DNA from 2 places in the Gracilibacillus salinarum genome. Region 2 is predicted to be linked to the other one. Evidence: a T-box and tRNA genes for the amino acid it is inferred to sense, from the RefSeq annotation. Region 2 holds a T-box; the other holds one or more tRNA genes.

Region 1 (6,425 bases), 1.7 Mb from region 2:
TATTCTGGTCCTCCGTCAATTCTTGTAAATGACCCTGTTGATACTCGTATAACCCGGTATACACCAGACCCCTTCGTGCATCAAAAAAAGGAGAAACCATCATTTTTGCATATCTTGCATTATGCGCGAGTAACGCTAAACTCGAAATCGCCACTATTGGAATCTGCAATGTCCATGCCATTGTTTTGGCCGTTGCCAATCCTATTCTGACCCCGGTATAAGAGCCTGGTCCTTTCGCGACGGCAATCCGATCTAATTGATCAGGGCTTAACCCAGCTTGATTCATCACATAGTCTATAGCCGGCATTAAACCGATCGAATGATTACGTTTTACATTAGCTGTATATTCCGCCTTTATCGCTCCATTTGAACTCACCGCTACTCCCAATATCTGATTGGAAGTATCTATCGCCAACACATTCATTAATATAACTCCTTACATACGGAATGAAAGTAATGACCAACGGGCTGAAAAATAATCTTCCGTTTCGTTTCATCTATCCTTTTCATCTGAATCGCCAATCGCTCATCAGGTAGAAATTCTTCGATAAAATGTGCCCATTCGACAACCGTAATTCCATCTCCATTAAAATATTCATCAAATCCGATATCTTCTTCACTATTCTCCAGACGGTAAACATCCATATGGTACAGTGGGATTTCACCTTGATATTCTTTTACAATTGTAAATGTAGGGCTATTAATTGTTCTGGTAACCCCCAGGCCCGCACCAAGTCCCTTAGTAAAAGTTGTCTTTCCAGCGCCTAAATCACCTTCAAGCGTAATGACATCATTAGGTCTCAGTAAAGTAGCTAATTTACTGGCCAATCGTTTCGTTTCTTCTTCAGTTGCTGTTTCAAATATATATTCTTCCATGTTATCACCTTTTCAGATGTGTATAACCTGATTTATCTAAGATTTTTAAATCACCTTGATATCGTAACCAGGCTTTGCCGTTATATTTTTCATCATCTACTACCGTACCGATTGCAGTAAGCATAGTGCCAGTAGCATTCGCATAATCCATCAGTCTATCCCAATCTTCAAGTGGAACTGTGCCTAATAATTCAAAATCCTCTCCACCACTCAATATCCATTGATACAGATTATCTGGTGAATACTTTGCAAGTAACTCGTGATATGGGATTCGATCATAGTCCAACAGCAGCCCTTTATGTGAAGACGCTGCGATTTCATTGGCTTCATTTGCAATACCATCACTTACGTCATTTAACGCCATCCGTTCTATTGGAACAGATTGATTGATAAATGAGACTCTTGGGGTTGGCATCTGGTGCCGATTAATAAAATATTGCGAGCCTTCTTGTGCTTGTTCGTTGAGTAAAAGATGTAAGCCGTATGCGGAATCACCAAGCGTACCAGTTACAAAGATTATATCATGTTCTTTCGCAGTATTACGATATCTAGCTTTACCATTGTCCACTATTCCTAATACGGTGATCGATAAACTTAGTTGATCACCAGAAACAGTATCACCACCGATTAAATCCATTTGATAAGCATGTGCTAATTCTTTCATACCTTTATAAACTTCTTGCAGTTCTTGTGGTGCCCACCGGTCAGGCACTGTCACAGACACTAAATAGGAGACTGGTTTTCCTCCCATTGCCGCAATGTCACTTATATTTGCTGCCAGTGCACGGTAGCCGATATAAAACGGTGCAGCTGTCTTCTCGTTAAAATGAATGTTTTCAACCATTGTGTCCATTGTCATTATAATATCGCTATTGGTATGTCTCAATATAGCAGCGTCATCACCGATGCCCTTAATAACAGATGATTGACGATAATACGCTGGCTTGATCGATTGAATAAAGTCAAACTCTTCCATGCCCGCACCTCCAAAAAGCAACCTAAAATTATCATACCAAATCTTTATCGTTGGTGACAGGATGAACCTCTATTATCACGTTCTAACCATCTGTAAGACTCCCACTTCAAGCTTCAAGTATATCACAAAGAAGATAAGTGAGAGTAAACAGACGCTAACATCCTGATAAGTCTTGCTTTATATGTAATGATAATTTTAAAAAAGAATATTTTAGACAAACAAAAAAACCCTAAGCTACCATACTTAAGGTTTGTTAGTCATAAACTGGCGGTCCGGACGGGACTCGAACCCGCGACCTCCTGCGTGACAGGCAGGCATTCTAACCAACTGAACTACCGGACCATTTTAAATGTACCCATTGGGCACTACAATCATTTTCTTATGTATATCATATTTCAACGTAATAAGAAAATTTGGTTGCGGGGGCAAGATTTGAACTTGCGACCTTCGGGTTATGAGCCCGACGAGCTACCAGACTGCTCCACCCCGCGATAATAAAAAATAATATTAAATTGTTGTTCTATAGATAAATATGATTTCACCTATAATGACCTCTGCATCTTCTAGCTTATTCTTAGATGTGTGATGCTTCGAGGTTACTCGCAGTTTATTCGGTGGATGTGTTGCTCGTTGCTCCACCCCGCGGTAATAAAAATATTAAGTTGCTACTCTATAGGTGTTATAGAGTATATAACAGCCTGGCAACGTCCTACTCTTGCAGGGGCGCGAGCCCCAACTACCATGGGCGCTGAAGAGCTTAACTGCTGTGTTCGGCATGGGAACAGGTGTGACCTCTTCGCTATCGCTACCAGACTATTGTGTTTTAGGGTTGCACCCTAAAAACTAGATAAGAATTTTTGACATCAACAACACCGTTGAAACATGTTATATAGATAAGTCCTCGATCTATTAGTATTCGTCAGCTTCACATGTCACCATGCTTCCACCTCGAACCTATCAACCTCATCGTCTCTGAGGGATCTTACTCACTTATGTGATGGGAAGTCTCATCTTGAGGGGGCTTCATGCTTAGATGCTTTCAGCACTTATCCCTTCCACACGTAGCTACCCAGCGATGCTCTTGGCAGAACAACTGGTGCACCAGCGGTGTGTCCATCCCGGTCCTCTCGTACTAAGGACAGCTCCTCTCAAACTTCCAACGCCCACGACGGATAGGGACCGAACTGTCTCACGACGTTCTGAACCCAGCTCGCGTACCGCTTTAATGGGCGAACAGCCCAACCCTTGGGACCGACTACAGCCCCAGGATGCGATGAGCCGACATCGAGGTGCCAAACCTCCCCGTCGATGTGGACTCTTGGGGGAGATAAGCCTGTTATCCCCGGGGTAGCTTTTATCCGTTGAGCGACGGCCCTTCCATTCGGTACCGCCGGATCACTAAGCCCGACTTTCGTCCCTGCTCGACTTGTAGGTCTCGCAGTCAAGCTCCCTTCTGCCTTTGCACTCTGCGAATGATTTCCAACCATTCTGAGGGAACCTTTGGGCGCCTCCGTTACATTTTAGGAGGCGACCGCCCCAGTCAAACTGCCCACCTGACACTGTCTCCGAACCGGATCACGGTTCTGGGTTAGAAGGTCAATACAGCCAGGGTGGTATCCAACCGGCGCCTCCACGTAAGCTAGCGCTCACGTTTCTCAGGCTCCCACCTATCCTGTACAAGCTGTACCAACATTCAATATCAGGCTACAGTAAAGCTCCACGGGGTCTTTCCGTCCTGTCGCGGGTAATGCGCATCTTCACGCACAGTATAATTTCACCGGGTCTCTCGTTGAGACAGTGCCCAAGTCGTTGCACCTTTCGTGCGGGTCGGAACTTACCCGACAAGGAATTTCGCTACCTTAGGACCGTTATAGTTACGGCCGCCGTTTACTGGGGCTTCGGTTCAACGCTTCGCTAATGCTAACGCATCCCCTTAACCTTCCAGCACCGGGCAGGTGTCAGCCCCTATACTTCGCCTTACGGCTTCGCAGAGACCTGTGTTTTTGCTAAACAGTCGCTTGGGCCTTTTCACTGCGGCTTCTCGCAAAAGAAGCACCCCTTCTCCCGAAGTTACGGGGTCATTTTGCCGAGTTCCTTAACGAGAGTTCTCCCGATCACCTTAGGATTCTCTCCTCGCCTACCTGTGTCGGTTTGCGGTACGGGCACCCTTTTCCTTGCTAGAGGCTTTTCTTGGCAGCGTGAAATCCGGAACTTCGGTACTATATTTCCCTCCTGATCACAGCTTGTGATTGCCAGACGGATTTGCCTATCTGACTCACTTACTGCTTCAACGCACACATCCAATGGTGCGCATTCCTTATCCTTCTGCGTCCCCCCATCACTCAAAACGGAATTGGGTGGTACAGGAATATCAACCTGTTGTCCATCGCCTACGCCTTTCGGCCTCGGCTTAGGCCCCGACTAACCCTGAGCGGACGAGCCTTCCTCAGGAAACCTTAGGCATTCGGTGAAGAAGATTCTCACTTCTTTTTCGCTACTCATACCGGCATTCTCACTTCTAAGCGCTCCACCAGTCCTCACGGTCTGACTTCACTGCACTTAGAACGCTCTCCTACCATTGATCGTAGATCAATCCGTAGCTTCGGTGATACGTTTAGCCCCGGTATATTTTCGGCGCAGCGTCACTCGACCAGTGAGCTATTACGCACTCTTTAAATGATGGCTGCTTCTAAGCCAACATCCTGGTTGTCTGTGCAACGCCACATCCTTTTCCACTTAACGTATACTTTGGGACCTTAGCTGACGGTCTGGGCTGTTTCCCTTTCGACTATGAACCTTATCACCCATAGTCTGACTCCCAAGGTAATATGATTGGCATTCGGAGTTTGACTGAATTCGGTAACCCGGTAAGGGCCCCTAGTCCAATCAGTGCTCTACCTCCAACATACATGCCTTGAGGCTAGCCCTAAAGCTATTTCGGAGAGAACCAGCTATCTCCGTGTTCGATTGGCATTTCACCCCTACCCACACCTCATCCCCGCACTTTTCAACGTGCGTGGGTTCGGGCCTCCAGTCAGTGTTACCTGACCTTCACCCTGGACATGGGTAGATCACACGGTTTCGGGTCTACGACCACCTACTAAAACGCCCTATTCAGACTCGCTTTCGCTCCGGCTCCGTGTCTTCCACTTAACCTTGCAGGGGATCGTAACTCGCCGGTCCATTCTACAAAAGGTACGCCGTCACCCATAAAAGGGCTCCGACTACTTGTAGGCACACGGTTTCAGGTACTATTTCACTCCCCTCCCGGGGTGCTTTTCACCTTTCCCTCACGGTACTGGTTCACTATCGGTCACTAGGGAGTATTTAGCCTTGGGAGATGGTCCTCCCGGATTCCGACGGAATTTCACGTGTTCCGCCGTACTCAGGATCCACTCCGGAGGAAATACATTTTCGACTACAGGATTGTTACCTTCTGTGATGGGCCTTTCCAGACCACTTCGTCTAATGTATTTCTTTGTAACTCCAAAGGAGTGTCCTACAACCCCAAAAAGCAAGCTTTTTGGTTTGGGCTAATTCCGTTTCGCTCGCCGCTACTCGGGAAATCGCGTTTGCTTTCTCTTCCTCCGGGTACTGAGATGTTTCAGTTCCCCGGGTCTGCCTCATTTATCCTATGGATTCAGATAAATGTTCTACTCCATGACGAGCAGAGGGTTTCCCCATTCGGAAATTCTCGGATCAACGCCTACGTACGGCTCCCCGAGACATATCGGTGTTTGTCCCGTCCTTCATCGGCTCCTAGTGCCAAGGCATCCACCGTGCGCCCTTCTTCACTTAACTATACTTACTTTACTTCAATGAAAAAGTCGTTGGTTATTGTTTGATGTCTTGTCATCAGTTTCGTTTCCACAGCTGACGAACAGTTGCTTCCACGTCCTGATTATTCTTATCTAGTTTTCAAGGTACAAGTTCAAGAGAGAATTGATCTCTCAAAACTGAACCAAACAACCAAGTATGATTTTGTCACCTTGTAAAAGGTGTTCCTATAATCCTTAGAAAGGAGGTGATCCAGCCGCACCTTCCGATACGGCTACCTTGTTACGACTTCACCCCAATCATTGGCCCCACCTTCGGCGGCTGGCTCCAAAGGTTACCCCACCGACTTCGGGTGTTGCCAACTCTCGTGGTGTGACGGGCGGTGTGTACAAGGCCCGGGAACGTATTCACCGTGGCATGCTGATCCACGATTACTAGCGATTCCGGCTTCATGCAGGCGAGTTGCAGCCTGCAATCCGAACTGAGAATGGTTTTATGGGATTTGCTTGACCTCGCGGTTTCGCTGCCCTCTGTACCATCCATTGTAGCACGTGTGTAGCCCAGGTCATAAGGGGCATGATGATTTGACGTCATCCCCACCTTCCTCCGGTTTGTCACCGGCAGTCACCTTAGAGTGCCCAACTTAATGCTGGCAACTAAGATCAAGGGTTGCGCTCGTTGCGGGACTTAACCCAACATCTCACGACACGAGCTGACGACAACCATGCACCACCTGTCATTCGGTCCCCGAAGGGAACTCCCTATCTCTAGGGACATCCGAAGATGTCAAGACCTG
Region 2 (6,425 bases):
ACCAGCCGATGCTATTGAAGGCATCGGTAAATCGATAAAAAGGAAGGACATTTTCAAGATTAATCAATGGTCTAACACTGGTGTAGCCTTCTTGGTATGCGTGATATAAGCGATCATCATAACTTAAATAATCGCGATACAGTTTAGTAAAATCAATTTCTGTTGAACCAAATCTTACGCTCTCAAAATCTATTACTCCTGAAACATTGTCATGATCAACAATTATATTGGCTGGTCGAAAATCCATGTGGATGAAACTTGGTCCATCCGGTGAAGGTAGTTGTTGTTTCATCACTTCAAATTTATCAATGGCTCTCTTATATAATTGTTCATCTATAACGCCCCTTACATCTTCAGCAAAATTCAAGAATTGCTGTTCGATGAAACTGGACCATTGCCAAAATTCATTTTTAATACCCGTTAATTTTTGCTCGGGAGGAGGTTGAATAGCATGCATTTCAGCATGAAGAACTCCAATCTGGTACGCTATTGATGGTGTAGATTTAGAAGTTAATGGCTCTCCCTTTAATTCAGATAATAAAAAAACACCCGTACACTCCTCATCACCTGTCCAATAATCTAGCATATCAGGGGTTGAAACGCTTCCTTTTAAGATTTTATAGGCTTCTAGCTCGCGTTGAAACTTTAAAGTTGTAAAAGGAATTTTCAAATAAACATTTTCACCAGTATACAAATTACATTTATATACGGTTGAACTTGAACTATGAGAGTCCTCAACTTCATTCATTGTTCGCACTCGTAATCCAAATTGATCAATGGCTCGATTTAACACCGCACTTCCCCCTCCCTGTAAAAAATAGCAAAGCTGGTTATTTTCTATTTCTCGAAAAACCAATCAATGCAATAATCAAACAAAACATACTAACAGCCCAGGCAACGCCGGCTATACCGATTCGAAAGGAAATCTCTTCGGATGCCATGGGATGATTGTAGTCAAAACCAATAGCCTGCAGTGCAAAATATACGGAAATAATCAATGAAAAGAAGTGTAACAATGTCCATATGTATCCGAAGCTATTATGCTTATTTTTTATCCAAAGGAACAATGTAACGATAAGAGCGATTCCCATCACAATTGAAAAACCAGCAATTAACAAGCCGATTACTTCCTGTTCTAATGGCATAAAATTACACCTCCTCAAATCCAGAAATCCCACGCATGACGTATCATTAATTTTTTTCTAAACGATTTACGTATTTGATTAAAAAATACAGCATGATCCACGGAAGAATAAATTTTGTAGCCCATTCTATTACATTAGGTATGATGGATGACGTATTTATGCCAAAATAAGGGGGGATGAACAAAAGAACAAATAAAGTGATAAGAGCTATGATTACATTTTTCATATTAAACACCTCCTTGCACTCTTTTTGTTTTTAACGCTGGTTCAATCTAAGATGTACATATGTTTATTTTAACATAATATTCCAATAGATAGTTTGAAATATAGAAATTCATCTCTCTTTTTTCCAAATCAGATAGAAAGAGCTAACTCTTTTACGAAAAGTTAGCTCAAGATTTACCAAAATAACACTATCCCCAAGCCGTTTATTAGAAAACTCCGCATTCGCCTCGTCTGTTAGTAAGTTTCTTATACTTGGTACATACTTTTTCACAACGTCGAACTTCTTCATTGCTAAAATTTTCCTACACTATAAAAAAGACTGGGCTTTTAATTTTTCAACCTCTACCTCAATTGTTGCTACATCAACCCTTTCGAATAGTGGTTTCACATGTTTTAATTTGGAATCATATCTTTCAATTGGTTTCCATTGAAATTCCGATATGTTTAAGCTCTCTTTTATTTCACTACTTGAAAATGGAAGAAATGGACTTAATAACTGAGCCATATTTGCAATGATATATACACAAGTGGCTAATGTATTATTACATTCTTCAGGAGAATCTTTCACCTGAACCCATGGCTGTTGATGATCAAAATACTTATTGGCATGCCGGATATATTCAAATAAAATATCCAATGCTTGTTTGAAGTGCGTTTCTTCGATCAGCTTACCTATCTCAGTATACAAATTCTTAATTTCGTCCTTGATAGACGCATCCACTTTAGCGTATGGAATTCTTCCATCAAAAGATTTTTCAATAAATTTTAACGTTCTATTGATGAAGTTACCATATGCACCTAATAGTTCGCTGTTATGACTGTAGACAAACTCTCTCCACGAAAAATCGGAATCTCTATTCTCAGGAGCGTTTATTGTTAAGAAATAGCGTATGGAATCTGGATGATATTTCTCAAGCAGATCCGGTACCCATACTGCCCAATTTTTGCTTGTAGACAGCTTCTTCTTTTCAACTGTTAGATACTCATTGGAAACAATATGAGTAGGCAAAGCTTCAAGCTTTACCCCTAACAAAATCGATGGCCAAATAATCGAATGAAATGGAATATTATCCTTCCCGTGTATATAATATGAGATTGTATCTTTACTCCAGAAAACGGAATCATCTCTTTTATGTTCTTTCGCCCATTTTCTACTGACTGAATAATAGCCTGATACAGCTTCAATCCACACATAAAATTTTTTATCTTCATAACCATGTACTGGTACCGAAACGCCGATTGGCAAATCACGTGATACAGCACGGTCATGCAATCCTTCTTTCAAATATCTTGCCGTTAATTGGTTTGCATTGTCACGCCACAAACCATTACTCCTAGCGTTATCAGCATACTGTTGTAACGGTTCTTGAAATGTACTTAATTTAAAGTAGAAGTGTTCAGTATTTCTTGTAGTTGGAACATCGCCGCATAGTTTACATTTCTTATCACGAAGGTCTAATGGTTCTAAGATTTTGGAGCAATGATCACACTGATCCCCTCTTGCATCCTTTACACAATTCGGACAAAGCCCCTCCACAAATCGATCAGGTAAAAACTGGTCACACGTTGTACAATATGCCTGTTCCACCGCTTTCTGATAAATTTTTTCGTTTTCTACTAATTTCAAAAAGATTTCCTGAACAGTTTTATGATGATGTGCAGAGTCGGTACGCGTATAACAATCATAGGTGAAACCAAGCTTCTCAAAGCATTCACTAAATTCCTCATGGTATTTATCAGCAATTTCCCTTGGAGTCACACCTTCCTGCTTTGCTCTGATTGTAATAGGAGTTCCATTACAGTCGCTTCCTGAGACATAAAGGACATTATCCCCCTTTGCTCTGTAATATCGTGCTAAAATATCTCCTGATAATAAACTGGCAATATGCCCTAAATGCATGGAACCATTTGCATAGGGCCAAGCCCCTCCAATGAATACGTTCATATCACTACCTCCTTTTAATCTACAAAAAAAACCTCGCCCTAAGACAAAAACGCTTGTCAAAGGACGAGGTTATACTCGTGTTACCACCTTTTATTTACTAATCACTCACATGATCAGCCTCGATAAGTACGGAACATTACATGCTCTTATACCCTGACATTTATAACGAGTGCCAAATCTCGTCATAACCTAACTTCAAAAAAGTTCAGCTATGCAGCTCAGAGACCATGTTCAATTAACGAATCCTTGCTTCTTTTCAGCTGCCGAAGCTCTCTGTATAAGGATGAACATTAATTTACTCTTCTCTTCCATGCCTTTTCCATTTAATATTACCTTATTATTACATTTTCTTTTGGATAAAACAACATCTGATTTTATTATTGTACATTTTTATTTTATAAAGTGAGACTTCAATCAGTTGGGATATTACGCTGTGATAAAATTCTTCCGTATTATTTTTACGAGGAAACCCTAATATAATACCCATCTGGATCAATCAGCCTAAAATCAGATAATCCCCACGGCCTTTCTTTTAATGGAGTTTCTATCTTATAATCTGTTGATAACACTCTTTCATATGTTCCTTCCAGATCCTTAACTTCCAGGACAATTTCAACACCTTTACCATTTGGCTGGTTACCTTCTGTTTTTAATGGATGTGACTGTTCAAGCTTCTCCAACTTCGCAAGTCCGATTACGACATTTCCGTTTGTAATTGGAGTATACTTTTCATTTATACCAGAAGGTGCTGTAAAACCAAGAACCCTTTGATAGAAATGAACGGTTTCTTCTATATTTTTTACGAATAGCTCCAGTCTTAGCTTCATGATACACCACCATTTTAAAATTTTGCCAAGCTTCTTTCACTCAAAACCATCACCAGTCGTCCGCTCATAAAAAGTAACAAACCAATCAAAATTATGTATAAATGCACGATGAAGCTGATCAAATCTCTTGTCAAGCTCGCTTCTGGACAAATAGTTTTGATGTTCCATTTCAACGATACTGTCTTCTAATGATAATAGATTTCTAATTACGTTCACTAAGTATCCTCTTTGCTCTCCTTCATAATCTCCTTGAACAACAAGGTCTAGTAATGCTCCCCTTACTTGCTTTACCTCAGAAAGCATCCCCTCTAAATCCCCTGCATCAAAGGACACAGCGTCCTTACTAATTAACCATTCGTTCAAATATAGGCAGGACATACTCGGTACTGTCTATTGTCAGATTTACATCATTATTAGCTGAATCTTTTTCATAGGTTGCTTTAAATTCACTTAAAACTTCTTCATAGCTCTTCCCATTGAATAAGATTTCGTCAGGTTTATAAGCATAACTTTTGTTGATACTGAAAGGCGAGTAGGGATAAAACCAATTCATCGAAAAAAAGATAATAGCTACACCAATTCCCACCAGTACCAGACTGACGCTTTTTCGCTTTACGCTCATTTCAACTTCTCCTTACTCTCATTACAGTTTGATATTACGTTCCTCTTTATTTGATCAACCCCTCATCTTCTTGCTCAGCTTCCATTCTGTCGGCATCTATATTCTTTTGAAACCATAATTCCTCAATAGACTGATAAGCTACTTTTATAAATAGAATAACAACTATCAAAAATAAAATATCCATTAAAATATTAAAAAGATATTGAATATAAATACCGATGAATGGGATATCTGATAGCAAAGGTAAATCCATTTCACCTATCTTATGGATACCGAATACTAATATTAAAGTTATAAGTATCTTAACTAAGTCATTGTATAGATTATTCAATTGGTACCCCCCCCTTTTTCATCTTTAAACCGTCGTCGCCGAGGATGTTGCTGCCTGGTCAGCTTTCACACAATCAATCGCAACAACGAGGGCAATAATAACGCTCTCCATTTCTTCCTTTATTACTTGAACCTTGTAGCTGTCTCCCCACGAGAACCACTCTTTGCCAACTTCAGCTACCGTTTCCCCATGCTGCAGCACTTGAAAATCCATATCCCACCAATTACCATGTACTTCAATCCCTGCTGCATCAATTGTATATCGCGCTTTTAAGGAGGAAAATTCCTTTTTGATCGTTAATACCTCCTGACCGTTTACCTCCACCAAAAATTTTGGCAAAAAGCTGAACGGCTTTTTCGTAATGCATGCGATTTGATCTCTCGCTGTATTCAGTATGGAGAAAGTCTTTGGCACTTTCATGAAGCTTCCCTCCACATCATATACATCATTCTCCTGCTCATCTTTCACTGTGAATTTTTCGCTTAAACTGAACACTTTTTGTTTTATAAAAAGCTGTTTCATCCTATTCCCTCCTAGTGATTTACATGAAGTTATCCTCATAAATAACTTCCCCATCATTATTCAATCCTCGTAATGTTCTTGCTTTATAGTCATCTTCCATGTCGTTCCAATGAAATAAGAACATGCGATGATCTTTTAATTGATACGTTAACGTTTCAATATCTTCTCCAGGTACGCCTTTTCCTCTACTATCCGCTATTGACACATCCAGTTCTACTCTGCTTATTTCCGGGTTGGTCACAATACCATAATATTGCATCAACCTGTAATCTTCATTAATCAAGGTACCACCCCAGGAATAGTTAATATCTTGATCCTCTTTTATCTCTTCCCCACCAGCACCGCTTCCTGGTCCCCAGAAAATGCCGGCATGTTTATTAATTAAAGTAGCTGAAAACCAGTTTTTATAGGTAGACAGAAAAATCTGGACATCCTCTAAATCTACTTTTTCTAATACTTGTGATGGACCATAGTAAATAGTCCGTTCCGATTTTTCAAAGGCCGCTTCTGGGGAAAGCTCGTAATATGTAATATAAGGGATTCTATAATCACAAAAAAGATTAACAGACAGGCAATGGTCCATTCTATTATCGCTTGTATTACTGTTCGATTCATTGTGCTCCCCCCTGGTCTATTGAAAATTAAGTTTGAAACATTCGATCAAACCATTCGAACTTTATTTCTATTGTCTCTACATTTGCTGCTAGAGGTTCATAGTGAACAACCGTATACTGCCCCCATGTTTCACCTGAAGATGAGCTGCTTGTTACTGGATAACTATTACCTTTATCATCTTTTAATTCAAGTG

Evidence for each region. The T-box of region 2 lies ahead of metG (methionine--tRNA ligase). A T-box ahead of a tRNA ligase gene usually reads a tRNA of that ligase, here a tRNA-Met.
Region 1: it has a tRNA-Met gene. The T-box ahead of metG (methionine--tRNA ligase) is inferred to sense a tRNA for this amino acid. The anticodon was not compared.

Annotation. Positions count from the first base shown of each region.
Region 1 is NZ_CP095071.1:3,550,218-3,556,642, reverse strand. Features, by position in the region: gene tsaB (tRNA (adenosine(37)-N6)-threonylcarbamoyltransferase complex dimerization subunit type 1 TsaB) at 1-424, opposite strand, end outside; gene tsaE (tRNA (adenosine(37)-N6)-threonylcarbamoyltransferase complex ATPase subunit type 1 TsaE) at 424-876, opposite strand; gene thiL (thiamine-phosphate kinase) at 881-1,852, opposite strand; tRNA gene MUN87_RS16655 (tRNA-Asp) at 2,118-2,194, opposite strand; tRNA gene MUN87_RS16650 (tRNA-Met) at 2,267-2,343, opposite strand; rRNA gene rrf (5S ribosomal RNA) at 2,549-2,665, opposite strand; rRNA gene MUN87_RS16640 (23S ribosomal RNA) at 2,742-5,653, opposite strand; rRNA gene MUN87_RS16635 (16S ribosomal RNA) at 5,870-6,425, opposite strand, start outside.
Region 2 is NZ_CP095071.1:1,808,207-1,814,631, forward strand. Features, by position in the region: gene MUN87_RS08480 (phosphotransferase family protein) at 1-793, opposite strand, end outside; gene MUN87_RS08485 (hypothetical protein) at 831-1,145, opposite strand; gene metG (methionine--tRNA ligase) at 1,678-3,315, opposite strand; T-box leader at 3,372-3,635, opposite strand; gene MUN87_RS08495 (VOC family protein) at 3,774-4,142, opposite strand; gene MUN87_RS08500 (hypothetical protein) at 4,179-4,505, opposite strand; gene MUN87_RS08505 (hypothetical protein) at 4,486-4,764, opposite strand; gene MUN87_RS08510 (hypothetical protein) at 4,811-5,095, opposite strand; gene MUN87_RS08515 (LURP-one-related/scramblase family protein) at 5,120-5,617, opposite strand; gene MUN87_RS08520 (hypothetical protein) at 5,637-6,200, opposite strand; gene MUN87_RS08525 (DUF5643 domain-containing protein) at 6,259-6,425, opposite strand, start outside.